DNA from 3 places in the Pseudoalteromonas sp. NEC-BIFX-2020_002 genome. Region 1 is predicted to be linked to each of the others. Evidence: predicted binding sites of a transcription regulator. Region 1 holds the regulator's gene; each other region holds the start of a gene.
What was found. The regulator LexA, encoded in region 1, represses DNA repair genes until DNA is damaged. The targets are predictions, from matches to a motif close to TACTGTATNNNNATACAGTA.
Positions count from the first base shown of each region.

Region 1 (10,564 bases):
TGGTGACCAAATTCCCATGCAGGTACAATGTGCTCCCACTCAATGCGTACAGCGCGTGCATTTGGTTTTCCTGAGCGGGTTATTGCATTACGCGGTACATAACCGCACTGAGTTGGATCGGGAACGAGCTTTTTACCTTGGCGTTTTATGTCGCAGCCACAATAAATGCTTTTAGCGTCGGTAGGTAATGTTTTGATTAAATGCCTTTTCGCTGTAGAAAAGCGAGTAAATTGCTCGGCATTAAGGTTAAAACTAAACAGCGATGCCAATAAGGCAATAATAAAATACGGCATATCCAATCACTTAAGTGAACTACAGGAGGGCGTATTTTAGAGTTATTATTCAATAGCGTAAATCAGCTGAACGGACGAGCTTAAGTACTTAATAATTAAACTAATGTATATTTTTATAGATCAGAAAGTTTACATTGCATATTTTTATATGCAATTTAGTCGGCGATGGCGTGTGGTTATCGCCATCACCATTAAGAGAATTTTATGTGCGAGTTCGTTTACGTCGAGGCAACCTGAAGTTTTGTAGTAGTAAAATAAATCCAGTGATACAAAATAACACGCTACAGGCAGAAAAACTGATCAGTAATGGATTATTAAAGTCTTCTCGTTCGTCGTAATCCATAATATGTAGCATCCAAAAAAAGTCAAAAATACGCCAAATAGTACTGCGTACAGTAATAACGTTTCCATTATCTGCTGATAGATATAACGTTGTGCTAAAGGTGTCGTCAAAAGTTACTTGCCAAATATTTTGTTTATAACCCACTTCACGAGGGCCTGTTGTTAGTATTACAGCATTATTAACTTTTGCTTCTATTAATAAATGAGCGTAGGCATTTGCAATAATTTGGGTTTTACTCGGTGCTAAAAGCGGGCGCCCAGTAAGGCCATTAAAGCTATGCTCACCTTCGCTGTTATTCACTGTAATTATTGGGGTGGTTAAAAAATGACTATAAGTTATTTGAGTTGGCTGTGGAACTTGCAAGACAATATTATCAAGTGAGGTAGGGTAATCGGCTTGATTAAATGGGTTATTAATTGAGCGTGCTGCAAGATGCTTACCGTGCACTTTTTCAAGAGGGATTGCGCTCATTACTAAACCACCTAACAACCAGGCAAAAATTTGAATTGCTAGTAAATACCCGAGCCATTTGTGAAATTTACGAGCGTGTTTAAAAATGCGTTTATTCATATTACTACCTGTTTGTTATTATTTTTCAGCGCGGTATTTTATAAGCTATACTCGGTTTGCCAATGTGGCAAATTGTCGCATGTAGATTTTAGCTTAGATAAAACGTTGAATTATGTATCTTGAGGTGACTTGGGGATAGATTATTTGGTATAAAAGCAAAAATAGGTTAAAGTTTGCATTGTTTTTAATGTGAGATAAAAGAGAAATAATGTCGGAAATTCAATTTTTAAATGTAGATCTTGAGCTTGAATCCAAACAAGATATTAGCCTGTTAGTTGCAGACTTAAAAAAGAGTGCTGTGGTTTTACATTATGATAAAGATGAGTACCGACAGCTTGCACGCATTGAATCTAAAGGAGAAGTAACCTCTCCTGATAAGGCGATTAATCACTTATGCGAGTTAATAGAGTCGTGTTCGCGTGCAGCATTAAAACAATGGTTATCGTGCTCAAAGCGTACTTTTGATCTTGGCTTTGAATCAGGTACCTCGCCAAAGTGCTTTAATCAAGCATTACAGGTTGATACCTTGTTACGCATATCTGCAATAGGTGCCGGTGTTGAAATTACTATTTATCCTGTTCAGAGCTAATTTTACGCTCAACAACTGCTGCGGTCATCCTCGATACGCAGCATAATTCACCTCGGCTGTTGGTTATTTTTACTTCCCATACAGATGTTCGCTTACCCAAATGCAGTGGCTTAGCTATTGCTGTTAACGTGCCATTACGTGATGCTTTTAAATGGTTCGCATTGATCTCTTGTCCAACGCAGTAAAAGTTTGTGAAATCGACCACAAAATTAGCGGCATAACTGGCGACGGTTTCAGCTAAAACAACATTAGCACCACCGTGCACTATTCCCATTGGGTTATGATGCTCAGGGATGGCTGGCATAGTTGCAACGAGGTAATCGTCACCAATTTCACTAATCTCAATGCCCATGGTTTTCATTAATGTGCCTTGTCCATTTATACCGTTATCAAGACTTTTGCATTGTTCAAGGGTGATAGGTTGATACCAAATACTCATATGTCCATATTCTCCAATGGGTTTAAATTTACTTTATACTTTTTAACATTCATATCGGTAACTTCATACTAATAAATTCAATCAATATTTATGGTTTTATTTAAGCCAATTTAAATTTGCGATTTTCATATAACTGTATATACTCACAGTTAAATGTACTGTATGGAAACCCAGTTGTATGCGCCCATTAACGAATCGCCAAGCTCAAATTCTCGAACTTATTAAAGCTTTTATCAAAGATACAGGCATGCCACCAACGCGTGCAGAAATTGCGCAGACGCTAGGTTTTAAAAGTGCAAATGCGGCAGAAGAGCATTTAAAAGCACTTGCTAAAAAAGGTGTGATTAAAATGAAACCTGGTGCAAGCCGAGGTATTCAACTGGTTGAAGAAGATGAGCCAGAGCAACTAGGTTTACCGCTTATTGGTAGGGTGGCCGCGGGTGAACCTATATTGGCTGAGCAACATGTTGAAAGCCATTGCCAAGTTGATCCGCTGTTATTTAAGCCAGCTGCTGACTTTTTACTGCGTGTACAGGGCATGAGCATGAAAGATATTGGCATTATGGATGGTGACTTATTAGCTGTACATCGTACTCAAGTGGCTGAAAATGGCCAAGTAGTGGTGGCACGTGTTGATGATGATGTAACCGTTAAGCGTATTGAAAAAGCTGGGAAAAAAGTTTTCTTACATGCTGAAAATGATGACTTCTGCGCAATTGAAGTTGATCTAGAGCATGAATCTTTCAATATAGAAGGTTTGGCTGTTGGTGTTATTCGTAACGCCGATTGGATGTAATAACTTTTTCATAGAGTGGCATCAAATAGCTGAAGTTTGATGCTTTACATTTTTTAACCCCTAATATATTAGAACCCACACTTGTAAGTACCATTCAAAGCCTTATTACCCCTACTTATCCACTGCTTTTAGCTATTTAATATTACCTTCCTTTGGAAAATAACGCGCTGATTTTTAGTTGTTATTTTTGCAGTAAAATAAAATTTAATTGCCATTAAAACTTGCTAATTGTTCATTTTTTAACTAATTGGTTAATACACTGTATTAACAATTGCTCTTTAATGAGTGTGTTTATGCCTGTGGTATAAATAAATTGTTAACTTTCAGTTAAAATAACAATAAACGAATTGGCGCGATTTAATAGCAGTGCCGCCTTTTCGCTTTGCATTTTTGCAATAGCATTCAAAGGAGTCGTCACATGGGTAAACTGAGCTCTACCTTGTGGCTTATATTGTTTGTTCTACCGCAGCAAGTATTGGCAAATAGCCAATTTAATATGCGAAAGGGCGTAACAGATATAAGTAATGATGTTTATCAACTGCACATGACAATATTTATTATATGTTGTGTGATTGGTGTAATTGTGTTCGCGGTTATGTTTTGGGCACTAATCCATCACCGAAAATCAAAAGGGGCAAAACCTGCCCAATTCCATGAAAGTACAAAAGTAGAAATCCTCTGGACGGCAATACCATTTGTAATCTTAATCGCTATGGCGGTACCCGCTACTAAAACTCTAATTTCGATGGAAGATGCCAGCAAAGCAGATTTGACCATTAAAATTACGGGGTCGCAGTGGAAGTGGCATTATGAATACATGGGTGAAGACGTTGCTTTTTACTCTATTCTATCAACCCCTCAAGATCAAATTTCCAACCAAGCAGATAAAACAAACACCTATCTACTTGAAGTTGATAAACCATTGGTATTACCTATTAATAAAAAAGTACGTTTTTTGATGACTTCAGACGATGTTATCCACTCTTGGTGGGTACCTGATTTTGCTGTAAAAAAAGATGCAAACCCTGGCTTTATCAATGAAACGTGGACCAAAATTAATGAAGAGGGAATTTATCGAGGTCAGTGTGCTGAGCTATGTGGTAAAGATCATGGTTTTATGCCTGTTGTTGTTGAGGCTAAGTCTGAGCAAGCGTTTACCGATTGGTTGCAACAAGCGAAGCAAGCCAAAAAAACGGCAGCAGCAGCAGATGCAGCCCTGCTTGACCAAACCCTCCCTAAAGAGGAGTTAATGGTGTTGGGAGAGCAAGTGTATATGGCTAGTTGCGCCGCATGCCATCAACCAACAGGAATGGGTTTACCAGGTGTATTTCCTGCGCTCAAAGGTAATCCTGTGGTGTTGGGGGATATTAATGATCATATTGATGTGGTGATTAATGGTCGCCCAGGTACTGCGATGCAAGCATTTGTTAAGCAGTTATCAATTAAGCAATTGGCAGCTGTCGTTACCTATAAACGTAATGCATGGGGTAATGATACTGGGGATGTGATTCAACCGAGTCAAATACAAGCCGCGATTGATGCAACTTCGGAGGCTAAATAATGAGTAGCGTAACAGAGCAACAACATAATGAAGCTGGGCATCATGACGGCGGACATCATCACCCTGCAAAAGGGTTTAAGCGTTGGTTGTACACAACTAACCATAAAGACATTGGCAGCTTATATTTAATTTTCTCGTTGACCATGTTTTTAATTGGTGGCGCGATGGCGATGGTTATACGCGCTGAGTTGTTTCAGCCGGGGCTACAATTAGTTGATCCTCACTTCTTTAATCAAATGACTACAGTACATGGCTTGATCATGGTATTTGGTGCTGTTATGCCTGCTTTCACAGGGCTGGCAAACTGGATGGTGCCCTTGATGATCGGTGCGCCAGATATGGCGTTACCTCGAATGAATAATTGGAGTTTTTGGATTTTACCATTCGCGTTTTTAATTCTATTAGCCTCATTATTTATGCCTGGTGGTGGCCCTGCATTTGGTTGGACATTTTATGCACCACTTTCTACTACATACAGTAACGATAACACCGCGTTTTTTGTGTTTGCTGTGCATATCATGGGAATTAGCTCAATCATGGGAGCAATCAATGTCATTGTGACCATTGTTAATATGCGAGCTCCAGGTATGACTTGGATGAAGCTACCGTTATTTGTATGGACTTGGCTAATAACGGCATTTTTACTTATTGCTGTAATGCCTGTATTGGCAGGTGCCGTGACTATGGTCCTGACGGATAAATACTTTGCGACCAGCTTTTTTGACGCGGCTGGGGGCGGTGATCCGGTGATGTTCCAACACATATTCTGGTTCTTCGGGCACCCTGAGGTGTACATCATGATATTACCGGCCTTCGGTATTATCTCAACAATAGTACCTACCTTTTCGCGTAAGCGGCTATTTGGCTATGCCTCCATGGTTTACGCGACGTCCTCAATTGCGTTGTTGAGCTTTATTGTTTGGGCGCATCATATGTTTACGACGGGTATGCCGGTCGCTGGGGAGCTATTTTTTATGTATGCGACCATGCTGATTTCGGTGCCAACGGGCGTTAAGGTATTTAACTGGGTAGCCACTATGTGGCGGGGTTCGATTAGCTTTGAAGTACCCATGTTATTTAGCATCGCCTTTATTGTGTTGTTTACGATTGGTGGTTTCTCAGGGTTAATGTTGGCAATCACCCCTGCAGATTTTCAATATCACGACACTTACTTTGTGGTGGCACATTTTCACTATGTATTAGTGACAGGTGCGGTCTTCTCAATCATGGCGGGGGCTTATTATTGGCTGCCAAAATGGACGGGTAATATGTTTAATATCACTTTGGCTAAATGGCACTTTTGGTTGTCGTTAGTGAGTGTGAATGTGCTGTTCTTTCCAATGCACTTTGTTGGTCTTGCAGGTATGCCACGTCGGATCCCTGATTATGCGCTGCAATTTGCCGATTTTAACGCGATTATTAGTATTGGCGGCTTTGCTTTTGGCCTTTCACAATTGCTGTTTGTTGTTGTGGTGTATAAATGCGCACGCGGTGGCGACAAAGTTCCGGCAAAAGTATGGGATGGTGCTGAAGGTCTTGAGTGGGAGGTTGCTTCTCCAGCGCCTTATCACACATTTGAAACCCCACCGGAGATTAAGTAATGAGTCATGCACCGTTACTTAAACGCTTAGTTTTAATATGCCTAGGCATGTTTGCTTTTGCGTTTGCAATGGTGCCGTTGTACGACGTTTTTTGTGATGTTACAGGGCTTAATGGTAAGCCCTCGCTAGAGCAAGCAAAGCAAAGCACGCATATAAATGAAAAGCGTGAAATAGATGTGAGCTTTACTACGCATGCACAAAGTGGCGCGCCGTTTAAGGTGAAATCACATGAATATAGTGTGGTTGTTAAACCTGGTGCTATGCGTGAGGTGTTATTCAAAGCAAAAAATATCAGTAATGAAGATAAAGTAATGCAAGCTGTGCCGTCGGTATCGCCAGGTAAAGCAGCTAAGTATCTACATAAAATGGCCTGTTTTTGTTTTGATCAACAGCCCTTAAAAGCAGGGGAGGAGGTTGAGTTTAAATTACTTTTTTATGTTGATACGGAACTCCCTGATGATGTGGAAGAAATAACTTTATCTTATACCGTGTTTGATATTAGCAAGCAGTTAGTCGCCAGTAATTAGGCTGCCAAACTAATCGCTATTTAGGAGCAAGTAAAATGGATAAAAATCACGAAAAATACTATGTGCCCGCGCAAAGTCCGTGGCCAATAGTCGGTGCATTTGCAATGTTTTTTATTGCAGTGGGTGCCGCGCTTACTGTGATGCAGGCTAAGAATGAAGGTGGCAATGGTCATTATATTCTCTATGTAGGCATTGGCGTGTTGTTGTTTATGTTATTTAGTTGGTTTAAAAATGTCATTGAAGAGTCTGATAAGGGTTTATATTCAGCGCAAATGGATCGCTCTTTTCGTCAAGGTATGAGTTGGTTTATTTTCTCTGAGGTGATGTTTTTTATGGCGTTTTTTGGTGCATTGTTTTATGCCCGTATCCTATCTGTGCCTTGGTTGGGTGGAGCGGGTAATAATGCAATGACCAATGAGGTGCTATGGCCAACCTTCGAGGCTATGTGGCCATTAGTCACAACACCAGCAGGAGGTACAACACAAGCCATGGGTTGGCAGGGGTTGCCACTGATCAACACATTAATATTACTCACCTCATCGGTCACTTTGCATTTTGCACATGTCGCAATGGAGAATAATAAGCGCGGACCATTAAAGGTATTTTTGGCATTAACGGTTGCGCTAGGAGTTTGCTTTTTAGGCCTACAAGTTGAAGAGTATATTCATGCCTACCAAGATCTTGGGTTGACCTTAGATGCTGGTGTATACGGCAATACATTCTTTTTACTGACCGGTTTTCATGGCCTGCATGTGACCTTAGGTACGGTTTTATTATTGGTCATTCTAATTCGAATTATTAAAGGCCATTTTAGCCCGGATAAACATTTTGCTTTTCAAGCGGCTGCTTGGTATTGGCATTTTGTTGATGTGGTATGGCTGTGTTTATTTGTATTTGTATACGTGCTGTAATTTTGTGAATAGGCGATGCGTTACTGTGGATAAAACCGATCTTTAACGCTGCAATTACAATCACTAATACAACAACAGAAAATAATACACGACGGCCTAAATAGTGAGACATAGGCCGTCCATCCGCTTTACCTGAGACCATAATAAATAAAGCTCGGAACAAGTTAAAAAGTATAAATAGTAGCAACAGTACGATAATAATTTTAATAATCACTGGGTCACCTTTATGCAGTTAATTTTATGGCGTAAACAAAAGCTTAGCTCAATTATCATACTTTGCGTGGTGGTGATTGTGATTTTAGTGTGCTTACGTTTGGGGTATTGGCAGTTACAAAGAGCTGAAAACAAAGCACTACAGCTAACACAAATAGCCGAGCTACAAGAGCAGGGAGTTTTGAGTTGGAAGCAAATGCATCAGCTTCCAACTAAGTGGAATAAAACCGGGTTGCATGTAACTGTGACGGGCATGCTTGATACAGAGCAATACTGGCTGTTAGACAATCAAGTCTATCAAGGGCAAGTTGGCTACGATGTTGTTACTTTATTAAAATTGACCAACAGTGATGATAACTTATTAGTAAATTTAGGGTGGGTTAAGGCCCCCATTAGCCGCGAACAGTTACCTCTGGTTCATTTACCAGCAAGCCCTTTCACCATGACAGTGCAATTAAAGCAAGGCACGCTCAGTGGCTTTACGTTGCAAAAAGCAGCGCAACACATAGATTCAAACTGGCCTAAGCGCATACAAATTATTGACTTAGCATTATTTACACAGCAGACGGGTCGTAACATAGTTGAATTTATGGGGTATCGTCAAGGTGATGGCGATAACATCGCTGTGCCTCATTATAAAGCTGTGGTGATGAGCCCCGAAAAACATCAAGCATATGCTGTGCAGTGGTTTTTAATCGCTGTTGCTTGCCTAGTTATTGCAATATTCGCTAGTAAAAAGAAGGAATTATAATGAAAAATAATCCATTAATGATATTTATTGGTTGTTGTTTAGTGCCTTTAATAATGGCGTATTTAGCCTTAAAATTTGACTGGATCCCAAGCGCATCGAGTAATAAAGGCGAGTTTTTAACTCAAGAAATTAAACTGCAAGATTGGCAACAATCTGAGCATAAACAGTGGACTATAGCGCTTAATCACCCTGCACAATGTGAGCAAGCGTGCGCTGAGCAATTACACGCACTAAACAATCTTTATGTTGCCCTTGGTAAAAACCAAGGCAAAGTCGATATGGCAATACTTGGGCAGGCGCAACAGCAAACATTGCGCTGGCGTGAACTCCCTGCAGTCGATGTGCTCCAGCCAGCAAGTTTATATTTAATTGATCATATGGGGTTGGTCGTTTTGCAGTACCCGTATCATGTAGAACCTCAGCAAAACCGTTTAACTCAAAAAGGATTGTTAAAAGATTTAAAAAAATTACTTAACTACTCGCGTTCAAGCTAATTTAAGGAGTGCTAACTATGTATAAAAATTATAAAAACTTGGTATTAGCTACGTTTATGTTGTCGATTTTAGTTATTGGGCTTGGCGCTTATACTCGTTTAAGTGATGCGGGTTTAGGTTGCCCTGATTGGCCAGGGTGTTATGGATTTTTAACCGTGCCCAAGCATGCAGCTGACCTTGCTCATGTAGAGCAAAGTTACCCTGATATGATGTTTGAAACCGCGAAAGCGTGGAAGGAAATGATCCACCGCTATTTTGCAGGTACCCTTAGCTTATTAATTTTAGCGCTATTTATATTGGCTTTTTCAAAGCGCCAACATCCGACCACGCCTGTTAAGTTACCATTGTTACTACTTGCGTTAGTGGTTTTTCAGGCCGCGCTAGGCATGTGGACTGTTACCATGAACTTGCAGCCTGTCATTGTAATGGGCCACCTTTTGGGCGGCTTTAGTATTTTGTCTTTAGTTACACTGTTGTATTTACGACTTACTGCACAGCCTATTAGTGGAGGCGATGCCCCTGCAAGGCGTCATTTTAAGCTGAGCTTGGTTGCGTTAGTGGTACTGGTAATTCAAATTGCGCTAGGCGGCTGGTTAGCTGCTAATTATGCTGCCCCACATTGTAACGGTTTACCGCTGTGTAGTTATGGCCAACCATTTTCGCTTAGTAGTGTATTTCAATTACCGTTAGAGCAAAGTACTTATGAATATGGCGTGCTTTCACAGCAAGCAAGAATGTCGATTCATTTACTGCATAGAATATGGGCTTTGGTTACGTGTGTAGTGTTAGCACTGATCATGTGGCGCATTTATAGCCATGCACTATCTAAAAAGATAAAACATTGCACTGTGGCGGTCTTAATTGCACTGCTATGTCAGATTTGTTTAGGATTAGCGGTTGTGCATTGGCATTTTCCTTTAGGTATCGCACTGGCACATAACCTAATGGCTGCCATACTCTTATTAACGGTAGTTCGTTTATGTTTTTACTTAAAAGTACGTACTTAGGGGCAGTTATGACACAACTAATAGCAATAACAAAGTTAGCACCTAGTCAAATTAGCGCGTTAATTAATGATTATCTCGCAATTTGTAAATTCAAAGTAGTCGCCATGTTGGTACTAACAGCATGGGTGGGGTTAGCGCTTGCACCAGATGTTGGTCGAGGGATGGGTGTACAGCTAATCAGCTTGTTAGGGATCGGGTTATTATCAGCAGCGGCAGCTGTTATTAATCACGTGGTTGATAGCGAAATAGATAGTAAAATGGCGCGCACACGTCATCGTCCAGTTGCTAAGGGGCGGTTATCTAAGTTTCATGCATTGAGTTTTGCAACAGTGATTGGCGTTAGTGGTTTTATTATGTTGATGCTATGGGCTAATCCGTTAACTGCAATATTGACCTTATTTGCATTGGTTGGTTATGCATTTATTTATACTTCATTTTTAAAACGAGCAACCCCACAAAATATAGTTAT
Region 1 is NZ_JABEPJ010000019.1:35,569-46,132, forward strand. It holds gene HJP15_RS17755 (endonuclease) at 1-293, opposite strand, end outside; gene HJP15_RS17760 (hypothetical protein) at 496-1,206, opposite strand; gene HJP15_RS17765 (hypothetical protein) at 1,415-1,795, shown strand; gene HJP15_RS17770 (PaaI family thioesterase) at 1,773-2,234, opposite strand; gene lexA (transcriptional repressor LexA) at 2,413-3,030, shown strand; gene coxB (cytochrome c oxidase subunit II) at 3,449-4,591, shown strand; gene ctaD (cytochrome c oxidase subunit I) at 4,591-6,192, shown strand; gene HJP15_RS17790 (cytochrome c oxidase assembly protein) at 6,192-6,719, shown strand; gene HJP15_RS17795 (cytochrome c oxidase subunit 3) at 6,755-7,630, shown strand; gene HJP15_RS22335 (DUF2909 family protein) at 7,530-7,844, opposite strand; gene HJP15_RS17805 (SURF1 family protein) at 7,857-8,594, shown strand; gene HJP15_RS17810 (transmembrane cytochrome oxidase associated protein) at 8,594-9,088, shown strand; gene HJP15_RS17815 (COX15/CtaA family protein) at 9,106-10,095, shown strand; gene cyoE (heme o synthase) at 10,104-10,564, shown strand, end outside.

Region 2 (10,564 bases), on a different contig from region 1:
ATGGGATTGAACCAGATGCTAACAAAGCATCTTTTAAATTTTCGCTCGTTAAATCTAATTGTGTAGTTTTAATTTTATAACTGTCTTCAATTGAAAAATCACTATTAGGTGCTTGATAAATAAAACGCTCGTATTGATTTTTTAAAAATCGGCGATCAACTCGATTATACAAATAGCTTTTTGTTAAGCCTAATAACTGTAATGCTTTATGATCGCTGCCTACAAAGCCATTTGATTTAGCGACAATAAAGTGTGCTTTAAAAATAGGATTATTAATGATTTCGGCAACACCTGTTTGGGCAAAAACATCGTCTAATAACTGTTTTGCTTTTTCGGTTATTTCTGCTGGTGTTGGTTTAGCGGTTGAGTAACGTGTTTGGGAATACGATTTAGCTAAACGCTCAATCGCTGCAACAGGATCCTTTTGTGCAAAACACGCGGCACGAAATGCGCCGGCTGATGAGCCAACTAAGTTTAATTGCGTCGTTCTATTTTTAAAAAACTCACCAAAAATATACTTATCTAAACCAAATAAAGTAAACCATTTAGGCCCACCGGATGCACCTAAAAAGGTATTAAAAAGCGGTGCTTTAAAGCCTTGTTCGGCAATTATTTTTGCAGCAGTTTTACCTGCATATATCTCTATCATGGTAATACTTAATTATTTTAGCGCGATTACACTGAATATTTATTCAATTAAACATTCAGCATAAGCGAGCTATTTAATGCCAAATACCCTTTTCGGTCTTACCTTGAATAATGACATTTTTTGCATTAAATTTAGGTTCAATACCTTGGGCTCTTTGCTTATTATAATCATCTGTTACATTTAAAATAGTCGGGGTGAGTAATATAATGGCAATAACGTTAACCACGGTCATCAAACCCAGCGCAATATCGGCTAAATCCCACACCTCTTTTAATGTTGCAGACGCGCCCCACATCATCATTGATAAATATAATAGTGTATAAATGCCGCGCCCTATTTTATTATCAAGCTTAAATAAGTGCAGGTTGCTTTCTGCATAGGCGTAGTTGGCCACTACAGAAGTAAACGCAAATAAAGTAATGGCTGCAGCCACAAAATATACGCCACCCTGTGCTAAATGTGCGGTCATAGCTGCTTGCGTTAAACGAATACCTTCCATCTCGCCGCTAATATCCACATTAGCAAGTAAGATGATCACCGCGGTGCAGCTACACAGTACAATAGTATCGAAGAATACACCCAGCATTTGAATATATCCTTGAGTTACAGGGTGGTTAGGTGTTGGTGAGGCGCTAGCTGATGCATGCGGCACACTGCCCGCGCCTGCTTCGTTTGAATATAAACCCCGTTGTATACCATTTTTTATTGCAGCTCCCATTGCCCCCGCACCGGCTTCTTGCAGGCCAAACGCAGATAGGAATATATCCTTTAACATAGCAGGTACTTGGCTAAAGTTGAGTAGTGTAATAATGACCGCAGCCAGCACAAATATAATCCCCATCACGGGCACTACTCGTTCAGCAAAGCGTGCAATGGCTTTGAAGCCACCTAATATAATAGAGCCTGCGAGGATGGTTATAACAATACCAGAGTAGAATGTTGGAATTTCAAATGCGAAATTAAGTGCATCGGTTATGGTATTGGTTTGCATAGCGCTAAAGGTAAAGCCGTAACCTAAAAATAAGCACAATGCGAATGCAATAGCGAGACTGCGGCTATTTAAACCTTGTTTAATATAATAAGCAGGGCCGCCTCTAAATTCACCTTGGCTATCGCGTACTTTATATACTTGACCAAGCACGCTTTCAGCAAAGCCTGTGGCCATGCCTAATATAGCAATGACCCACATCCAAAATATTGCGCCACTGCCACCCAGTGATATAGCAACCGCTACACCGGCTAAATTCCCCGTGCCAACACGGGCACTTAAGCCTGTGCAAAGCGCTTGAAAAGAGCTTATATCGTCTTTATTACATTTACTGCTGCCTTTAAGCAGGCTAAACATATGTTTAAATTTTAGAATTTGCACAGCTTTTAGTCGCACTGAAAACCAAATACCGGTAAACAGCAGGATATAAATAAGGACTTGCCCTTCACCCCATAAAAGATTATTGATGCTGCCTACAACTGTGTTAAACATGTTTATCCCTTCTTGAACTCAAGTATTAAACCTAGCACCTTTATGAATAACAAATCACTAAATGCGTATTTTTATTTAATATGCACTTTATCGTGATTTGTTAAATAATCAAGAAGCTATTAACGTTAAAGGGAATTTTTTATTTTTACTAGAAGAAATTACCTACAATAAACAAAGTAGCCATCACTTAGCGTTTGAACTCAGCAGCATTTGAGTAAGTACTTATGTCTGGCTGAATATTTCACTATAAATAATGGTTTCTCTATATTGATGAAAAGACACAGCTAGACTTTAGAAAGAAAAAAATAATAAACATAAAAATCATGTATTTAAGTTTTAGTAATTAATTTACTGTCACCCCCTGCTTGGCTTTTTAGCTAATTTTACATTATACTGTATAAACATACAGTATAATGTGTTTTTATCTATGCATGTCATTCCTATATATATCGAAGCGGGCGTATGCGGGTTTGAATCGCCAGCCGCCCAATATAAAGAACTTGGTTTATCTTTGGATCAATTATTAATTAAACATCCCGATGCGACATTTATCGGTGTGGCTTCTGGGGAGTCAATGCAAGGCGTTGGCATTTTTGATGGTGACTTATTGCTTGTGGATCGCGCTGAAGAAGCCAAAAATGGGGACGTTATTGTGGCTAATTTAAATGGCTTATTTGTATGTAAGCTATTAGACAAAACTAATGCCCGCTTACTCTCAGCCTCAGCTTTATATTCACCTGTGCAACTAAGTGATGCCGATGAATTTCAATTAGAAGGTGTTGTCACTCGCTCTATTCGATTACATCGTCCAAGTCCTGAGCTACACCAATGTACGCCTTAGTGGATGCTGTAGCATTTTATGCCAGTGCAGAAAAAGTATTTGATCCCGCAATTCGTTCAAAACCGGTGGTAGTACTTACTAATAATGATGGCTGCGTGTGCGCTATTTGCCCTATAGCACGGCGTTTAAATATTCCTAAATTCCAACCTTATTTTAAAGTTAAGCATTTATTGGCTAAGCATAAAGTAATCGTTCGTTCATCTAACTATGAGTTATACGCAGATTTAAGCGATAGAATGATGAATGTGATCAGTCGTTTTTGTGATAAACAATATATATATTCAATTGATGAGTCATTTTTACATTTTACCGGTTTTACTCCTTTAATTAATGATTGGCATCAGTACGGACACTTGATCCGCCGTACAGTATGGCGTGAAACTAAATTACCTGTGGGGGTCGGCTTTGGCTCAACGCCCACTTTGGCCAAAGCAGCAAATCATGCAGCTAAAAAGCTTAAGGGTTTTAACGGGGTTGCTGTCATTGATAGCGAACAAGCGCGACTGCGTATTTTAGCTGCGATGGATGTCGCTGATATATGGGGAGTGGGCAAACGTTTAGCCAAAAAGTTAAAGCAACTTCATATTAACAGTGCACTTGATTTGGCAAAACAAGATCCACTGCAAATGAAACGCTTATTTAATGTGGTACTGGCTCGTACTGTGGATGAACTAAACGGCCGAACCTGTTTAGAGTGGGATGAAGTACGCCAAGATAAACGTGAAATTTTTTCGACTCGTAGCTTTGGTGAACGTTTAACAGATCCAACGGTATTAAAAACAGCCTTGATAAACCATTGTACTATTGTTGCTCGAAAATTGCGTCTGCAACGCTCTTTAACTAAACGCTTATTATTATTTGTGGCAAGCTCCCCACATGAACTAAACGCTTATAAAAAATCATTAGTGTATGAGCTGCCCACATCTAGCGCTGATAGCTGTGTATTTGCCAATGCAATTAGCGAGGTTTTTGCACAATTATACCAACAAAATGTTCGCTTTTATAAGTGTGGCGTGGGAGCATTAGAGCTTAGTTCACAGCAATTTCAGCAATCAGATCTTTTTACGCCGAATAAAAATAACATTAAACTAATGAAATGTTTGGATTCTGTAAATGCGCGTTATGGCAGCAATACGCTTGCTTTGGCAAGTCAGCAACAAAGCCAAGCGTGGCATATGAAACGTGAATTTTTATCTCCACAATACACCACTCGCTGGCTACATTTGCCAAAAATAAGCTGTAACTTATAAAAGGTTATAACAAGGAAAAATTATGATATGTAGTTGTTCTATATAAGTAATTTTTAACGTAGTTAGTGAGTTACTTAATTTGCTAGAATGATCACGTTTTTAATAAAATTGGTATTATGGCTGGCGCTCAAACTCACAGCGTACATTGGTATTTTCAACACTGTATTGAATACGCGTAGGCGAGATGAAATGCAGCATTTGGCTCGTATCTAAATTATCAGCCTGATTTTCACAGCGAGTATGGCGCAGCGATAGCGTAACTCTTTGCGTTGTGTATTTGTATTTAGTCGTCACTAAACAAAAGTTTGCCGTTTTATTCGTTTGCGTTCCATGATGCAAGGCGGTAAAAACAATCCCTTCACCTAGTTTAAACCCTAGGCTTGGCGCGCTTTTATCAAACCATGATAATTGCCCATCAGTGCACACACTCGCGCTGCCTGAAACTAACTTATACGTACCTACTTTAGTGTTTAACAAACTAATAAACTGACTTTTATTGCTTGGTAGTTCAGTTTTAGCACTGATTGTAGTGCTAAAAAAAACAAACACGAAACACAGTAATATTTTACGATAGCCCATTAAATACCTGACTTAGAGTGGTTTGTATTTACAGCATAGCATGCAATGTCTATTAAAATTAAACAAACCTATAATGAATCGTTGTTTACTTTTTATAGTTAAAATTATTGCCAATATTTAGCAAATAATTGCGGATACGCGAGTTTTAAAAACTTAGCTTTGTCTTTAAAGCGTTTACCTTTAGGCTGTTCTTGCCCTGATGGAGCAAAAGGTAATTCATCTTCATTGCGCTCTTCGTACAGTAATCCTGCAATAAGATCATACTCATCTAAATAGGGATAGGGTTGCTCATTTAAATGGTATACAGGCGTGCAATCGGCCAATGAATCTGCATTATCGAGGGCTGCGTTAAAAGCAGCTTCGCCACGAGATATTAACCAACAGCGAAACTCTGAAAAACCATACTCATCGTTACAGCCTGCCATTACAAACGCTGCGCCAAATAACTCCCACGTAAAACTTTGTCGCATACAGAGACTAAATTGCTTATCGAATTCAATTAACTGATCGTCGTCTAAATCTGTAAGTAAGTTTTTTAAACGCTCGCTCACTGACTCTGGCTCAGCGGTTTTATCTTCTACGGTAACCAATTGCCAAAATTCAGCGGGGGTAAGTACACTCATGACAATATCTCTTTCACTCGCCCTACTTGTCCATCCTCTAAACGAACTTTAATACCATGAGGATGGTTAGGTGATTTAGTGAGTAGGCGCTCAACAACACCTTGGGTCAATGTGCCGCTACGCTGATCTTCTTTTAAAACGATATTAACTTCGCTACCAGGGGTAATTTGTGAACGAGTAGGAACAGTCATTATTGATCTCTATTACTATTTTGTAGAATTATAGCCTTATGTGATCGCAATACCAAATTAAACAAGAGTGATTTGAATAGTTTGCTGCTCATTAGCTGCTAAAATTGAGCACATATGTGTTTTGAGCTCGCACGCTTTACCCACTAATTGAAAATCAAAACCTTGACCATTGCCATCCAATATACAACTTAAGTAATTGTCACCAATTGTTATTTTGCTAATACGGGGGATATCAAGCCGAGATAGTTTATTTACCATACTTTGTTTAATGATTAACTCATTGCCTTCACGTGTAATAGCCGCTGTAACCATATTTTTTTCTAAAAACTGCTGACTATAACGTCGTGAAAACGCCCAGAACGCTATGGCCACTACAAAGCCATTGCTTAGCACATGATTTGCACCTACGGGTTGTTGAAGCTGATAAAGCCCAAATATAAAAAATAAACCTGCTAATATGAGCAGCCCACGCTGCTTTTGTTTATTCGTTAAATTAGAAAACATCATAATCCTAAAGATTGTCAGCGCTAAATATAAATTTTTTGACTGTTAAATCAATGCTTGCAAGTTTTTTACTTATTATATTTTTAACTAATTGAGTATCTTGATTTTTCGTTGCTTGCTCAAGCGCTAATTGATCTTTAAAGTAACAGCTTAATTTAAGTGATGTAGTTGGTTTACTTAAATCTATCTCATGAGTTAGCCAACTAAATTCACTTAGTTCATCTTTAATTTCTTCACAAGCTCGCGTTAAATTGACACGCAGTACTTTATCGAATTGCTTTTGTGTTTTAGTCATTTTTAGTCGCTTGCTGCTCTGCTCGTTGCTTTTTAAACTCATCGTAGCCATCTTCTTGGCGCTTTATGCACTCATGATACTCTTTATCAGCCATATAATTACATTCACCTAACCGTGCAGATTGAATTTCATGGTAACGTGAATTTGAGCTACATGCGGTTAAAAAAACCACTAGCATCGCACTTATAGCGAGCTTTAGCATATTGAAAAGCATTAAAAATTCCTTACATTTAAAACCGGAAAAGTAATTCATCCATGACTATTTTGCTGTATATTGCACTCGTTTTTATTTATAACCGTTAAGGGATAATTATGATGTTGTCGCAGTTACACGAGCTGTTCCAGCGTATCGATAAAAGTAAAATATTTCAATCATTTGTTATTGTAGTTATTATAATTTCTGCATTAACAGTAGGCGCACATACTTACTCACTACATCCAACGGTTGAGTTTTTTTTACATTGGATGGATATTGGCATCACCGTCTTTTTCTTGATTGAGTTGATCATTCGTTATATCGCGAGTAAAGGCATCAAAGACTTTTTTTCCAAAGGGTGGAACATCTTTGATTTAATAGTAGTCGTAGGCAGTTTATACCCTGCTGCAGGCTCAAGTGTATTTATAGCACGGTTGCTACGTATTTTTCGCGTTCTACGCCTGGTATCAATGGTTCCTGAACTGCGTTTATTAGTTAACTCTCTGCTTAAAGCTATCCCACAAATGGGCTATATCGCCCTTCTAATGTTTGTTATTTTTTATATCTATGCAGCAACAGGAAGTATGTTATTTTCTGAAATAAACCCTGTTTTATGGGGGGATGTGTCTATTTCGATGCTTACTCTGTTCAGAGTGGCAACATTTGAAGATTGGACCGACGTCATGTATGAAACCATGGCCGTGTATAAGCTAAGCTGGATCTATTACCTTACATTTATATTTTTGACCGCTTTTGTGTTTTTGAACATGATGGTAGGCGCTATTTTAGAGGTAATGTCTGAGGAGCACCGCAATGCGCGTGAAGAGCAAACAAACATTAATGATATGCCAGCAACACAAGGGCAAATAAACGAATTAAAAACACAATTAAGTGAGTTAAAGACATTGCTTAGTGAAAGAAAAATGTAACTCTTCGTGTAATGACACTTCTTAAATGCAGTGTCATTACACTTTAAAACCATAAAATCATTTTAGAAGCGTGCACAACCCTAAAGAGGAACTCAATTGCGAATCATTTCCAATTAGTTTATTATTACGTTCCATTTTTATATTGCGCATTTTTAAGAATATGATCAAAACCAACCTTAGCATCCTAGCACTTATAATTTCAGCTCAAGTAACCGCCAACGATGAACCACAAGACTTAGAACGTATTTTAGTTACCGGTAGCCGTATCGCTGAAAGTATTGATGAAATTCCATCATCGGTAACAATTATTGGCCAAAAAGAACTCGCAGCACAACTTAAAGTAACCACTGATCTGCAAAGTATATTAGCAATGTATGTACCCGGCATTGCCTCAAGCAGTGGAACATCAAGTAACTTTGCACAAACATTACGTGGCCGTGCAGCACTTGTTATGATTGACGGTGTCCCGCAATCAACACCACTTAGAAATGGGTCTTTAGGAATGCGTTCATTAGATCCTCATGTCATTGAACGAATTGAAGTTATTCAAGGTGCGACCTCTATTTATGGTAATGGTGCTGCGGGAGGTATCATTAACTACATCACTAAAAAGCCTGCAACAAACAGTAAGTTTAGTTTAAACACAACCGCATCGACACAATTTAGTGCGGTAAAACTTGATGACTCTGCCGGTTTAAAAGTAACGACAACCGCATCAGGTGAAATTGATGACTTTAGCTATATTGTCAGCTTAGGTATTGAAAATAATGGCGTATTAAGAGACGCTGAAGGTGATGCACTCGGTACACAATATGGATTATCTGAAGCAAAGTCGCGTAATTTCTTCACTAAACTAAGTTATGACTTTGATGCCGATAAATCACTGCAAATGACCTACAACTATTTTGAATCGCAACAAGATTCTGCATGGGTTGATGTTATTGGTGATATCAATAAAGGTGAAAAAACCTACGCAATAAAAGACGCTGTAAGCACGCCATTTAATGCAGCGCCACAAGGGCCACGTGGTAATCATAATTTACAGATAAAATACACTGATGCAGAGATTTTTAGTAATACCGCATTCAATTTAGATGTGTATAAACAATCCATCGAAAATGTATTTTTTTACTCAACGGTTTTAGCAAACCCTGATTTAAACCTAGCAGGTGGACAGTCGTTAATTAAGTCAGAAAAACAGGGATTACGCTCAGTATTTAATACGTTAGCTGATTGGGATAATGTTGAAGCGACCTTTATTTACGGCGTTGATATCCTCAATGATACTACTTCTCAACCAATGGTTGATGGTCGACTTTGGGTACCAGAAATGGACATGGTTAATGTTGCTGGTTTCTTACAAAGCAAGTGGGTTATTCAAGATGACTTTATTGTCAAAGCTGGACTTCGCTATGAAAATATGGATATTGAAGTAAATGATTACAATACATTAAAGCTATGTAGAAGCGCTGATCAATGCTCTGTTCCCAAAGCTGTAAAAGGCGGAACCATTGAATTTACCGCAACAACGTTTAATGTTGGTTTTCGTTATAATGCAAACCAAGCGTTTACACCTTACGTAAGCTATTCGCAAGGTGCTAACATTCCTGATTTAGGTGCTTTATTACGCTCAGCAACAGTACAAGACATTGCACTTATCCAAACTGAAGCGGCGATAATAGATAACTATGAAGTCGGTTTTGTCAGCGAGTTCGAACAATTTAGATTTGAGTTATCCGCTTATAAAAGTTTTTCAGATTTAGGGTCACGCAGCGTACAGGATCCAAAAACTGGGATTTATATAACACAACGCGCACCACAAAAAATTTGGGGCTATGAAGGGGTACTTAACTACACGTTCAATGACCAATGGGATTTAGCTGCAACGTATGGTTACGTTGAAGGCAAGCACAGCAATACAGGCAATTATTTAGGAGCACGTGAAGTATCTGCGCCTAAAGGCACACTTGCATTAAATTGGCAGCCAACTACGCAGGCAAAAATGTCAGTTCATTATATTCATGTTAGCGACCGAGATCGTTTTGAAAAAAATGATAAAGGCGTTTACACCGGCGATGAGGGGCCTGTAAATGGCTATGGCATTGTTAACTTAAGCGGCAGTTACGATTTTGAACAGTGGTCGCTGTTTGCAGGTGTTGAAAACTTACTTAATAAAGATTACTTCCCTGCCCGTTCACAAGCTTTAACGTTTAGAGCGTTTAACGTCAAAGGGATCGGGACTACCGTAAACTTAGGTATTAACTACCGTTTTTAAATAAACTAAATTGGCAATAAAAAAGGGCGGTAATATCCGCCCTTTTAATATTAATAGATATTTAATGTCTACGCGTTATTACCTTCAACTATAATACGTAGCATACGGCGAAGCGGCTCTGCAGCGCCCCATAATAACTGGTCGCCCACTGTAAACGCGCTTATATATTCAGGGCCCATCGTTAGTTTGCGAATACGCCCAATTGGAATGCTAAGCGTGCCTGTCACTTTAACCGGTGTTAAATCAGTTGCTGTAATATCGCGTTCATTTGGGATCACTTTAATCCATTCATTATGTGATGCTAAAATCTGTTCAATTTTCTCTACACTGATATCTTCACGCAGCTTAATAGTCATCGCTTGAGAATGGCAACGCATCGCACCGATCCTCACACATAAACCATCAACGGGAACTGGTTGCTTAGATGAACCTAAAATTTTGTTCGCTTCAACCTGCGCTTTCCACTCTTCTTTGGATTGACCACTTGGCATAGGCACATCAATCCATGGAATTAAGCTGCCAGCAAGGGGGACTCCAAATTGCTCTTGCGGTAAATCGCTTGCGGCAATTTGTTCTGTCACTAGTTTATCTATTTCTAAAATAGCGGCTTGTGGATCAGCTAACTTATCAGCAACAGACGCATGAATAGAGCCCATTTGTGCTATTAGCTCTTTCATATTACGAGCACCTGCACCGGATGCTGCTTGATAAGTCATTGGGCTTACCCATTCAATCAAGTCTTGTTCAAACAA
Region 2 is NZ_JABEPJ010000001.1:265,944-276,507, reverse strand. It holds gene HJP15_RS01220 (patatin-like phospholipase family protein) at 1-649, opposite strand, end outside; gene HJP15_RS01215 (alanine/glycine:cation symporter family protein) at 723-2,129, opposite strand; gene HJP15_RS01210 (LexA family protein) at 2,557-2,970, shown strand; gene HJP15_RS01205 (Y-family DNA polymerase) at 2,958-4,220, shown strand; gene HJP15_RS01200 (hypothetical protein) at 4,335-4,799, opposite strand; gene HJP15_RS01195 (DUF4240 domain-containing protein) at 4,904-5,422, opposite strand; gene HJP15_RS01190 (YwbE family protein) at 5,419-5,613, opposite strand; gene HJP15_RS01185 (hypothetical protein) at 5,671-6,120, opposite strand; gene HJP15_RS01180 (hypothetical protein) at 6,125-6,412, opposite strand; gene HJP15_RS01175 (hypothetical protein) at 6,405-6,626, opposite strand; gene HJP15_RS01170 (ion transporter) at 6,728-7,537, shown strand; gene HJP15_RS01165 (TonB-dependent receptor) at 7,698-9,812, shown strand; gene asd (aspartate-semialdehyde dehydrogenase) at 9,881-10,564, opposite strand, start outside.
Region 2: HJP15_RS01210 (LexA family protein) is a predicted target of LexA. The motif match lies at 2,521-2,540, and genes of this name have one in related genera.

Region 3 (10,564 bases), on a different contig from region 1:
GAATGACACCTGTGACGAATCACTTATCATCGGTGATATTTGCCGTTATGATTATGCGCCACACTCAACTCTTGTACCTTCTACAGAACGTATTAGCTTTAATTATAATGGAAGCCAAGAAATAACAGACAATATTGAAGGCTTTGCTGAATTTTCAGCTCAGCACTCATCAAGCTTCATTGAAGGCGCAGCAAGTCCAAGCTTTACAGAATTAACTATGATGGGGGATAATCCAAATCATCCTCTTTTTAATGATCCAAGCCACTTCCTCCACGGTGTAGATATTTCGATGCGTCGACGAACAGTCGAAATCGGCAACCGTCAAAAAGATGTTGATTCTGAGTACTATCGCGCTGTTTTAGGCGCTAGAGGCTCATTTAGTGACTGGGATTGGGAAGTTGCATATTCAGCAATACGCTCTAGCGCAGTAGAAAAAGGAGTTAATGGTTTCCCTAATATAATTCGAACTCAAGAAGCTATCGATTCAGGATTATGGAATCCATTTGAACCAAGCACCAACACTGAAGCTGCCCTTGCCTATTTTGAAACAACCACTACTCGCTCTGGCGCCTCAACAATGCAATCTATTGACGGCACAATCTCTGGTGAGTTATTTGAGTTGGGTGATGATATGGCCGCAATAGCAATAGGCTTTGAAGCACGTAATGAACGAATTGAAGATAACCCTGACGCACAATTTTTACGTGGTGAAATCTTTGGAACTGAAGCAACACAGGCAAATGGTGAACGTGATAACAAGGCTATTTTTGCCGAGTTAAGCTTGCCTGTACTTGAAACTTTAGAGCTTCAATTAGCATTACGTCATGAAAACTATAGTGACTTTGGCTCTACCACAGACCCAAAAGTTGCTTTTCGCTGGACACCTTTAGATAGTTTGGTTGTTCGTGGTTCATGGGGAACTGCATTTAGAGCGCCATCATTAGTACAATTGCACCTTGGCCGAACTGATGAATCACCAAGCGTTATTGATAAAGAGCGTTGTCGCCAAACTGGCGCTGAAGCTGATTGCGAGCCTACAGAATATACCGCAATTGTTGCTGGTAACCCTGACTTACAACCAGAGACATCAAGTAACTATAATTTAGGTGTTATTTGGCAAACTACTGATAACTTTAGCGTCGGTGTAGATTACTGGAATTATGATCAAGAAGATCTCATTAAGAAAATTGGCGCTCAAAAACTCGTTGACTGCTGTGGTAGCGATCAAGCTTTAGTCCAACGGGCACCAAGTCAAGGTGGTAATCTTGGTCGTATCTTAGTGATCAACGATACATTCGTAAACATAGGCGGGCGAGAAACGGATGGGTTTGATTTAAATCTTAATTATCGTTTAAATACCGATAACTTAGGTGAATTCAAATTCAATTATAATTTAACCTACACGCTAAATTTTGAAGAACAATCGTTTGAAAGTGATAAACAAGGTAATACGAGTATTGTCGCTGAAGACCTTAATGGTGAATTCCAACATCCAGAATTTAGATGGGTTGCAGGGGTTGATTGGAGTAATGAGAGCTGGCTTGCTAATGTTGGTATTAACTATATAAGCGGTTACAACGATTTACCTGATACAAACAATGATCGTTTTGATATTGATTCTTGGACCTCAATCGACACATCAGTCAGTTATGTAGGTTTCGATGAATTAACACTAACTTTAGGTGCATCAAACCTTACAAATGAAGAACCGCCACAGGCACCATCAGATTCTTTTGGCGTTGACAGTAAGACACATAGTGCTATCGGGCGCCAAGCTTACTTTAAACTTGCATACAAGTTCTAAATAAAAGCACATAAAAAAACCCGCCAAATTGGCGGGTTTTTTATATTCTAAAACAAAGGCCTAAATTATAGGTCGCCTTCGTTTTCAGAAAGGAACTTAGCAACGCCTGCAGGGCTTGCGTCCATACCTTTTTTACCTTCAGTCCAACCAGCAGGACATACTTCACCGTGCTCAGTATGAAATGCAAGTGCATCAACCATACGTAGCATTTCATCGATATTACGACCTAGTGGTAAGTCGTTCACTACTTGGTGACGAACGTTACCTGCTTCGTCGATTAAGAATGAACCACGAAATGCAACGCCAGCTTCTGGGTGCTCAACGTCATATGCTTTACAAATTTCGTGTTTAACGTCTGCAACTAATGCATATTGCACTTGGCCAATGCCGCCATCTGCAACAGCAGTGTTACGCCATGCGTTGTGTGAGAATTGTGAATCAATTGAAACACCAATTACTTCAACACCACGTTTTTGGAATTCTTCGAAACGCTTGTCAAAAGCAATTAGTTCAGAAGGACATACGAAAGTGAAATCTAACGGGTAAAAGAAAATAACTGCTTTTTTACCTTTAATTGTTTCGTGAAGATTGTAGCTATCTACGATCTCGCCGTTACCTAATACTGCTGCAGCGGTAAAGTCTGGTGCCTGGCGGCCTACTAATACACCCATTTTATTCTCCAAATATTTGAGTTTGCTTTTAATTGCTTACGCAATGCTTGCCTTTAATATGGCATCAAAAAATGAAATACCAAGGGTTTACATGCATAATTATCCAAATATTCTAGAGATAATAAGCTTAAATAGATAATCGTATTTTCCGATGCAGCCAATCGAAAATATTGAACATATTTTAATGCATAAAATGAACACAAAAAAACCCGCAAAAGCAGGTTTCTTCAATCCATCTATTTTACTGCATTAATCCATAATATTTTCTGGCATGTCACCACGAATTTTTTGCCATACTTCACCAGTTTGATGACCATATTTACGTAGCAATGAAATTGCGCCATCGTGTTCACGCTTTTCGGCCAGTATAGTTAAGTCTTTATAAAACTGACGCGCTAATTGACGTGTGCCTGGATCAGAGAAGTAATGACAAGCTATTTTAGAGTAAAAACCTCTAAAGCCATTTAAAATTAACACATAAATACGGTTATTTCCGGCAACCGCTAATTCATGGTGAACTTTATAATCATAATCTGCAAATGCTTGTGCGCTATCTTCAAGCTCATCACTTTGTGATAAGATTTCAATCACACGATCTGGTGCATGTTTAATTGCTGCACGAGTATAAATTGCGCTAATATTAGTTCTAGCAGATAATAATTGATCTGTTAGCTCTGGCATTTTATCTTCATCAAGACGCGCAAGCGTTTCTAATATATTTAATCCTGAGGTTTCCCAAAAGTTGTTAACCCGTGTTGGTTTACCATGTTGGATCGTTAACCAACCATCACGCGCTAAACGTTGTAGCACTTCGCGTAAAGTCGTACGTGTAACACCTATTAATTCTGATAACTCACGCTCAGCAGGAAGAATAGAGCCTGGAGGAAAATCACCATTCCAAATTGATTCAACAATGTACTCTTCCGCAAATCCAGCTGGACTTTTAGCTTTAAAAATTCTCATTCAATTCCCACTCGAGTTATCACATTACATCACTTTATAAGTTAACTGACTGATTGTACCAGATGAAGCCAAACTAACAAGTAAAGTCAGTCAGAACGCCCTCATTTGATTTCCCACTCCAATCTATACTAATAATTAGGATTATCCATAAAAATATAACATCTTGCGTCTTTTACATATTAAAACACAGCGATCACGAAACGCGATATTTTCATCAAAGAATAAATAACAGCGTATAACTTTTTATAGCTACAAGTGATGTTTACCCTTGCGTGTGGTTTAGCGTCTACGTCATAATCTAACTACAGCGTTTTTGATTGGAAGTTTTATGAATTGGTTAGCTAATTTAGCACAGCAACGTACTCCATGGATATTATTGGCAGTGACTGCATTTATCTTTGAAATTGTTGCGTTGTTTTTTCAATATAAAATGGGCTTAGAGCCTTGCATTATGTGTATATATCAACGTACTGCAATGCTGGGATTATTAGTTGCCGGATTAATTGGCGCCATTAAACCAAGCCATTTTATCTTTCGGTTTTTAGGTATTGTGACGTGGGCAACAGCCAGTATTTGGGGCTACCTGATCGCACGTGAGCACATTGATATGCAAACAACGACTGACCCATTTGCTTTTAGTTGTGAATTTGAGCCGAATTTCCCGCTGCCTTTACACGAATGGATACCAAATTTTTTTGCTGCAACCGGTGATTGCGGTAATATTGATTGGGAATTTTTAGGAATGAGTATGCCTGCTTGGATGGAAGTGATATTTGCAGCATTCAGTATTGTATTAATAACTGTTGTTTTCGCTCGTTTAATCATTAAGAAGAGTCTATGATGCCTGCTTTTTTATCAAGCCAGTTACCTCAACTTAAGCATCTAAAAGTGCGACAGCGACAAGATATAATCGCAATAGCACTTAGCATGCTAAGCCCAATGCAAAAAATCAGTCTACGTATCGCTAAGCTAACTCTATTAATTCCATTGTTTTTCTCACTCGTTTATATTGATGGCTGGCTGATGATACTTGCATTAATTGTCACAGGTATAAGTTATCCAATATTGACAACGCCCGTCGAAATACAATTTTCAAAACCTTTTTTAGCCGAGGCTATTAAACTATATAATAAAGAGAAACAAGGCGAGCAATAGCTCGCCTTTGTAATTAAAGCGTTACTTTTCCTTCTAATTTTGCAACGATTTTGTCACCAATACCTTTAACCTGAGTAAGCTCACCTAGTGATTTAAATTTACCCTGCTTAGTACGGTAATCAATAATAGCCTGCGCTTTTGATTTACCAATACCTGGTAATTGAACCAATTGGTCAACGTTTGCTTGATTAATATTAATAACCTCAGCTTTTTGAGCAATTTTAGCTGTAGCAGGCTTATTATCGACCGCATAACTTGGCAAGGCGACTGCAAAACCAAATAATACGACTATTAAAGTTAAAAACTTCATGTTTCTCCTCCATGATGTCCATTCGTGGACTCAGTTAATAGTTGATAAAGCGATCTCACTTTTTGACTGATTTTAATTAAAGCCATACTGAAAAAGTGTGACCTTTTAAATAAAGTAAATAGCGTCCATCTTGTCAACCGTACCGATAATAAAAAAATAAAAATGTTCACTTGCAAATAGCCGGACAAACATTTACTGTACATAAAAACAGTAATCAATCAAGGTGAATTATCATTCACCAAGCAAGTTGGCAGGAGAAATCATGGCTGTTGTTGTTAAATATGTTGTAGAAAGAAACGGAGTCGAGCGTATGACGTTTACTACTAAAAAAGAAGCTGACGCGTATGACAAGATGCTCGATATCGCTGAATCACTTGAGGCGATGCTAGAAAAGGTCGATGTGCCTTTAAGCGAGCAACAAATTGAATCGCTCGCACTTGAGATTGCAAAAAGCAAAGATGATTTCATGAATGTTTTGAAAGGCGCAAAAGAAGTACCAATTAAGGCTTCATCTGCAAAATCTAAAAAAGAAGCAAGTAGCGTTACTGATCTGAAAAACACAGAAGAAAAAGCAGCCAGTTAACGTTTAGCTAAAATACAAATAAAAAAGGAGCTAATTAGCTCCTTTTTTATTCTTAATTACACATTATGATTAAAGCGATTTCTCGACATCATCAAACAATAGCGTAATTTTTTCACTCGGCGCTGCTGTTGTTAAGCTTACAGCAACAATTGCAATACTTGATAAAATAAACCCAGGAACAATACCGTAAATTAACTTACTGATATGTTCACCATTAACCTCTATCGGCGCATAAAACCACACTAACACGGTTACAGCACCGACGACCATACCAGCTAATGCGCCCTCAAAGTTCATTCTTTTCCAATATAAACTAAATAGAACCAGTGGACCAAATGCAGCACCAAAACCAGCCCATGCGTTGCTTACTAAGTCTAAAATAGAACTATCTCTATCATACGCTAAGTAAATGGCACAAATAGCAACTAAAGCAACACTAATTCGCCCTACTAATACAAGCTCTTTATCTGTGGCATCTCGACGAATAAATGTCTTATAAAAATCTTCTGTTAACGAGCTTGAGCTCACTAATAGTTGCGAAGATATTGTACTCATAATTGCCGCTAATATAGCGGCTAATAAAAAGCCTGCAATAAGTGGGTGGAAAAGTAATTCAGATAAAACAAGAAATATTGTTTCTGGATCATCAACAACGATGCCATTTTCATAGGCATATGCAGCTCCACATAAACCCGTAGCTACCGCACCTAACGCTGCAACTATCATCCAGCTCATACCTATACGACGTGCGGTAGGCATATCTTTGACGCTTCGAACAGACATAAATCTAACAATAATATGCGGCTGACCAAAATAGCCTAACCCCCATGCCATTGCTGATATAATACTCACCAAAGAACCTGCCCCAATCCATTGCAGCATTTGCGGGTTAATACTGTTAAGTGTTGATGTTAAAGGCTGTTCTAGTAATGTATAAGTCACCGTAGGTACTAAAATTAAAGCAATGAACATAATACAACCTTGTACAAAATCAGTCAGGCTTACCGCTAAAAACCCACCGAACAAAGTATATAAAACTACAACACCTGTTGTAATATAAAGTCCCATTTCATAACTTAAACCAAATGAACTTTCAAATAATTTACCACCAGCCACTACACCTGATGAGGTATATAAAGTAAAGAAAACAATAATCACAACCGCAGACACTACTCGCAGTAAGTTACTGTTGTCGTTAAAACGATTTGAAAAGTAATCTGGGATAGTAATAGAGTCATTCGCTTTTTCAGTATAAACACGTAATCGCGGTGCGACCAAAAAGTAGTTTAACCATGCGCCGATAATTAAGCCTAACGCAATCCATGTACTGCTAAACCCAGTAACAAACATAGCGCCAGGTAGCCCCATCAAGATCCAGCCACTCATATCTGATGCACCTGCAGATAATGCAGCTACACCTGGTGATAAACTACGACCACCAAGCATGTAACCCGACACATCGCTGGTTGACTGTTTATATGCATACAAACCAATGCCGAGCATTACAATAAAGTATGCTGCCAAAGAAATAATCATTCCAGTTTCCAAATTCGCCTCCGATAAAGAAGTTTAAATCAGGCATTTAATCCTAATAATGACTCGCAAATCAATGCTATAAATAAGACATTATTGGTGTAAAAACCAACCTAGTGCTTGACTATATCATGCTAAGGGTAAATAACTCCAATTAGTACGACTAATCTAGCAACCATATGAGAACATTCTGATTTTTTGTGAAAAGCAGTAAATTTAGTGTATATCAATGGAAATTAATGACTATTTACCCTAGGATAAGATCTATACACTGGTACACACCAATACTATAGGTTTAATTTTGAAAATATAGTTAATGCTATTTGCTATGTTTTACCTTATATTGCTGATGTAATCGTTTAACTGATGTGGATCTGTTGTTTATGTATTTTTATGCTGCGCGCCAACCAATTCTAGACCGTGAAAAAAAACTTGTAGGTTACGAGTTACTATTTCGTGATGGCGTTGATAATGTATTTCCCAACATCGATGGCGATGAAGCGACCTCGCGACTAATTGAGGGCAGCCAGTTTAACTTTGGTTTAGAAGATTTAACCGATAACAAACCTGCTTTTATAAACTTTACACTCGACACACTGCAAAAAGGCTACCCTACTCTATTAGGCAAAGAACAAATTGTGGTCGAAATATTAGAGACAATTCAACCAGGGAAACGTTTACTTTCTTTAGTCAAAGACTTAAAAGAAAAAGGCTATACCCTAGCGCTTGATGATTATATTCACCAGCCTGTATGGCGTCATTTTTACCCTTTTATTGATATCATCAAAATCGACTTTTTGACCTGTGAACTTGATACTATCCATGAAGTTATTGAAGCAATTAAGCCATTCCCACAAATTAAATTATTGGCTGAGAAAGTCGAAACATACGAAAAGTATCAATTAGCACTTGAACTAGGGTTTACATACTTTCAAGGGTTTTTCTTTTCTAAACCTGAAATGGTACAAAGTAAAACACTGCCTCCATCAGAAATGGCACTTGCTGAATTACTCTATGAAACGTCGACTGTTGACTTAAACTTAAAGAAAATTACTGAAGTTTTTGAAAGAGATGTAAACTTATCTTACAAACTTCTGCGCTATAGTAATTCTGCTGCATTCAAGCGAAGAGCTGAAATAAATACCATAAAACAAGCCTTAATTGTTTTAGGCGCACAAGAAATTAAAAAGTTTTTATCGCTACTTTTTGCATCTCAAGTTGCCGCAGATAAACCTGCAGAACTAATTAGATTATCGCTCACTCGCGCACGCTTTACTGAGTTACTCGCAATAAATCATAATAAATTTAAAGATACAGGCATGGCATTTTTGACCGGTATGATGTCGTTAATGGATGCCATACTCGATGAAAGTATGGAAAGTGTTATGGAAAAGTTACCACTATCCAATGACATAAAATTAGCACTCGTTAAAGACGAAGGCTTGCTGGCACAATACTTACGTTTAGTAAAACTCTATGAACAAGCAAATTGGCAAGGCGCGAATGCAATACAAGAGCAGCTTGGCTTAGCAACAGATAAAGTGCCAGATGCGTACCATGACGCCGTAAACTGGGCAAACGAACAAATGAGAGTACTTGGTGAATAATAAGCTTTCAGCCTAATCATCTAATACCAATCAGCGTAGATATGGGGGCTATTTAATTCGTTAAATTGTTCAAATATTTATGCAGATTAGTATAAACATAAAAAATGCCAGCTTAGCTGGCATTTTTTATGTTTTCAATTACAAACTTTCTAAAAAGTCTTCATCAAAATCTTCAGGCTCTTTCTCAATTGGTGGATTACCATCATACAATTCATATAACTGACGTTGGAAATAGATATCCTTCATAAAAATATAAGGGTCTAAAGATTCATTCAGTAAGCTTTCTTGTGGAATTAATGACGCTCGCGCTTCGATTGCTTTAAAAGCAAATACTAGCACTGTTTGTGGTGTGGTTAAGGCTATCTCAGGTAATACAAAACCATCGACCACATCGCCAGCTAGATTACGCGCTGTTGATGGTCCCATACCTGGTAACATTAAATACGCACCATCGCCGACTCCCCACACACCTAGGGTTTGTCCGAAATCTTCATCTATAATATTTAGACCAAGAGAGCTGGCAACATCAAAAACACCAAAAATACCCACGGTTGAATTAACTAAAAAGCGAGCAATACTAATGCCCGCATTACCAGCTTTACCTTGTAATGTCGCATTAATAACATCCGTTGGGGCGCTGATGTTATCTGTAAAATTAACTAAGCTTCGTCTTACAGGTGTTGGTGTAACAGCAACATACCCAACTGCAACAGGGCGAAGAATGTAAGCATCCAACACATCCATATTAAAGTCATACATCGGACGATTAAATGATTGCAGCGGGTCACGCTCATCCGCTTTTTCTTCTGGTACTTGTGCGCATCCCGCGCTCACTAGTAACCCTAATATAATCAAACTCTGTCTTAACATCTTTTATCCTTAAGGTATTAGCTCATCTATTAATAGAGTGTATTCGCTCGTTTCACTGCGCTGTAAAATACCTGATTTTCCTTCAAGCTCACCACTTGATGGCATTACAGAAGCGTCTTTTGAAATACGTGCTGTTAATATTATTTGCTCGGTACTTGAAAGCGTTAAACCTTCAACCATTGAGTTGTTATCGCTTAATTGGACTTGAAGAGGAAAACTATATTGCGTTAACTTTACAACTGCAAGCGGCATTGCAGGGCCACTGGCTGCTTTTGCAAATACAAATAAAGTGCCTTTTTCAGGTAAGTTTGCTATCAGTTGAGGAGCAAGCTCAATCGTGACGGAAATATTACTTGTCTCTGTACCTGCAGCAAACGACTTCTCTACAGGGGTGATCTGCGTGTTCTTGGCTGCAATATTTTGATCAATCTCTGCGATTCTCTGTGCAATCATATTATAACGACTATCTTGTTCATCCATGCTGTTTAAAAGCATCTCAAATGCAGCTTTTGCTTCCAGCCAATCGTGGCGTTCATAAGCAATAAGCGCTAATAATGAAATAGCATCAAGATTTGTAGGTTCATCTTTTAATACACGTGATAGCATTTGCGCTGCTTTATTCATACTAACATCGTCGCCTTGGAGCAACATTAACTGACTATAACTGATCAATACAGCCAAGTTTTCAGGGTTTAAACGCAGTACTTTATCAAATGATTGCTGAGCCATGTCATATTCATTTAAAGACATCGCAACGCGACCTAGTAACATCCATGCAACTTCATCATCACCACTTTGCGCAAGCTTAGTGCGTAAACCCAACGCGAACGCTTGAAGCTCATTCTGCGTTAATGGTTCACCTTTTTGCATCACTGCACGTTCACCATATTCAGGTAAATTTTCCATCGCAGCCTTCCAGCTTTCTAATTGATGCTGCGAACCTGTTGCGGTATAAAATATTAAGGTTAAGACGACTAAAAATGCACTGCCCGTCAACGCAAAAATACGATTATTTCCACGACTGAAGAGTGACTTTTCTGGCGATAGCTCATTTAACAATCGACATTT
Region 3 is NZ_JABEPJ010000003.1:106,042-116,605, reverse strand. It holds gene HJP15_RS04865 (TonB-dependent receptor plug domain-containing protein) at 1-1,804, shown strand, start outside; gene HJP15_RS04860 (peroxiredoxin C) at 1,870-2,475, opposite strand; gene fadR (fatty acid metabolism transcriptional regulator FadR) at 2,725-3,438, opposite strand; gene dsbB (disulfide bond formation protein DsbB) at 3,767-4,279, shown strand; gene HJP15_RS04845 (DUF6170 family protein) at 4,276-4,593, shown strand; gene HJP15_RS04840 (ComEA family DNA-binding protein) at 4,607-4,903, opposite strand; gene HJP15_RS04835 (YebG family protein) at 5,166-5,486, shown strand; gene putP (sodium/proline symporter PutP) at 5,556-7,034, opposite strand; gene HJP15_RS04825 (EAL and HDOD domain-containing protein) at 7,403-8,626, shown strand; gene HJP15_RS04820 (MlaA family lipoprotein) at 8,765-9,496, opposite strand; gene ccmI (c-type cytochrome biogenesis protein CcmI) at 9,506-10,564, opposite strand, start outside.
Region 3: HJP15_RS04835 (YebG family protein) is a predicted target of LexA. The motif match lies at 5,097-5,116, and genes of this name have one in related genera.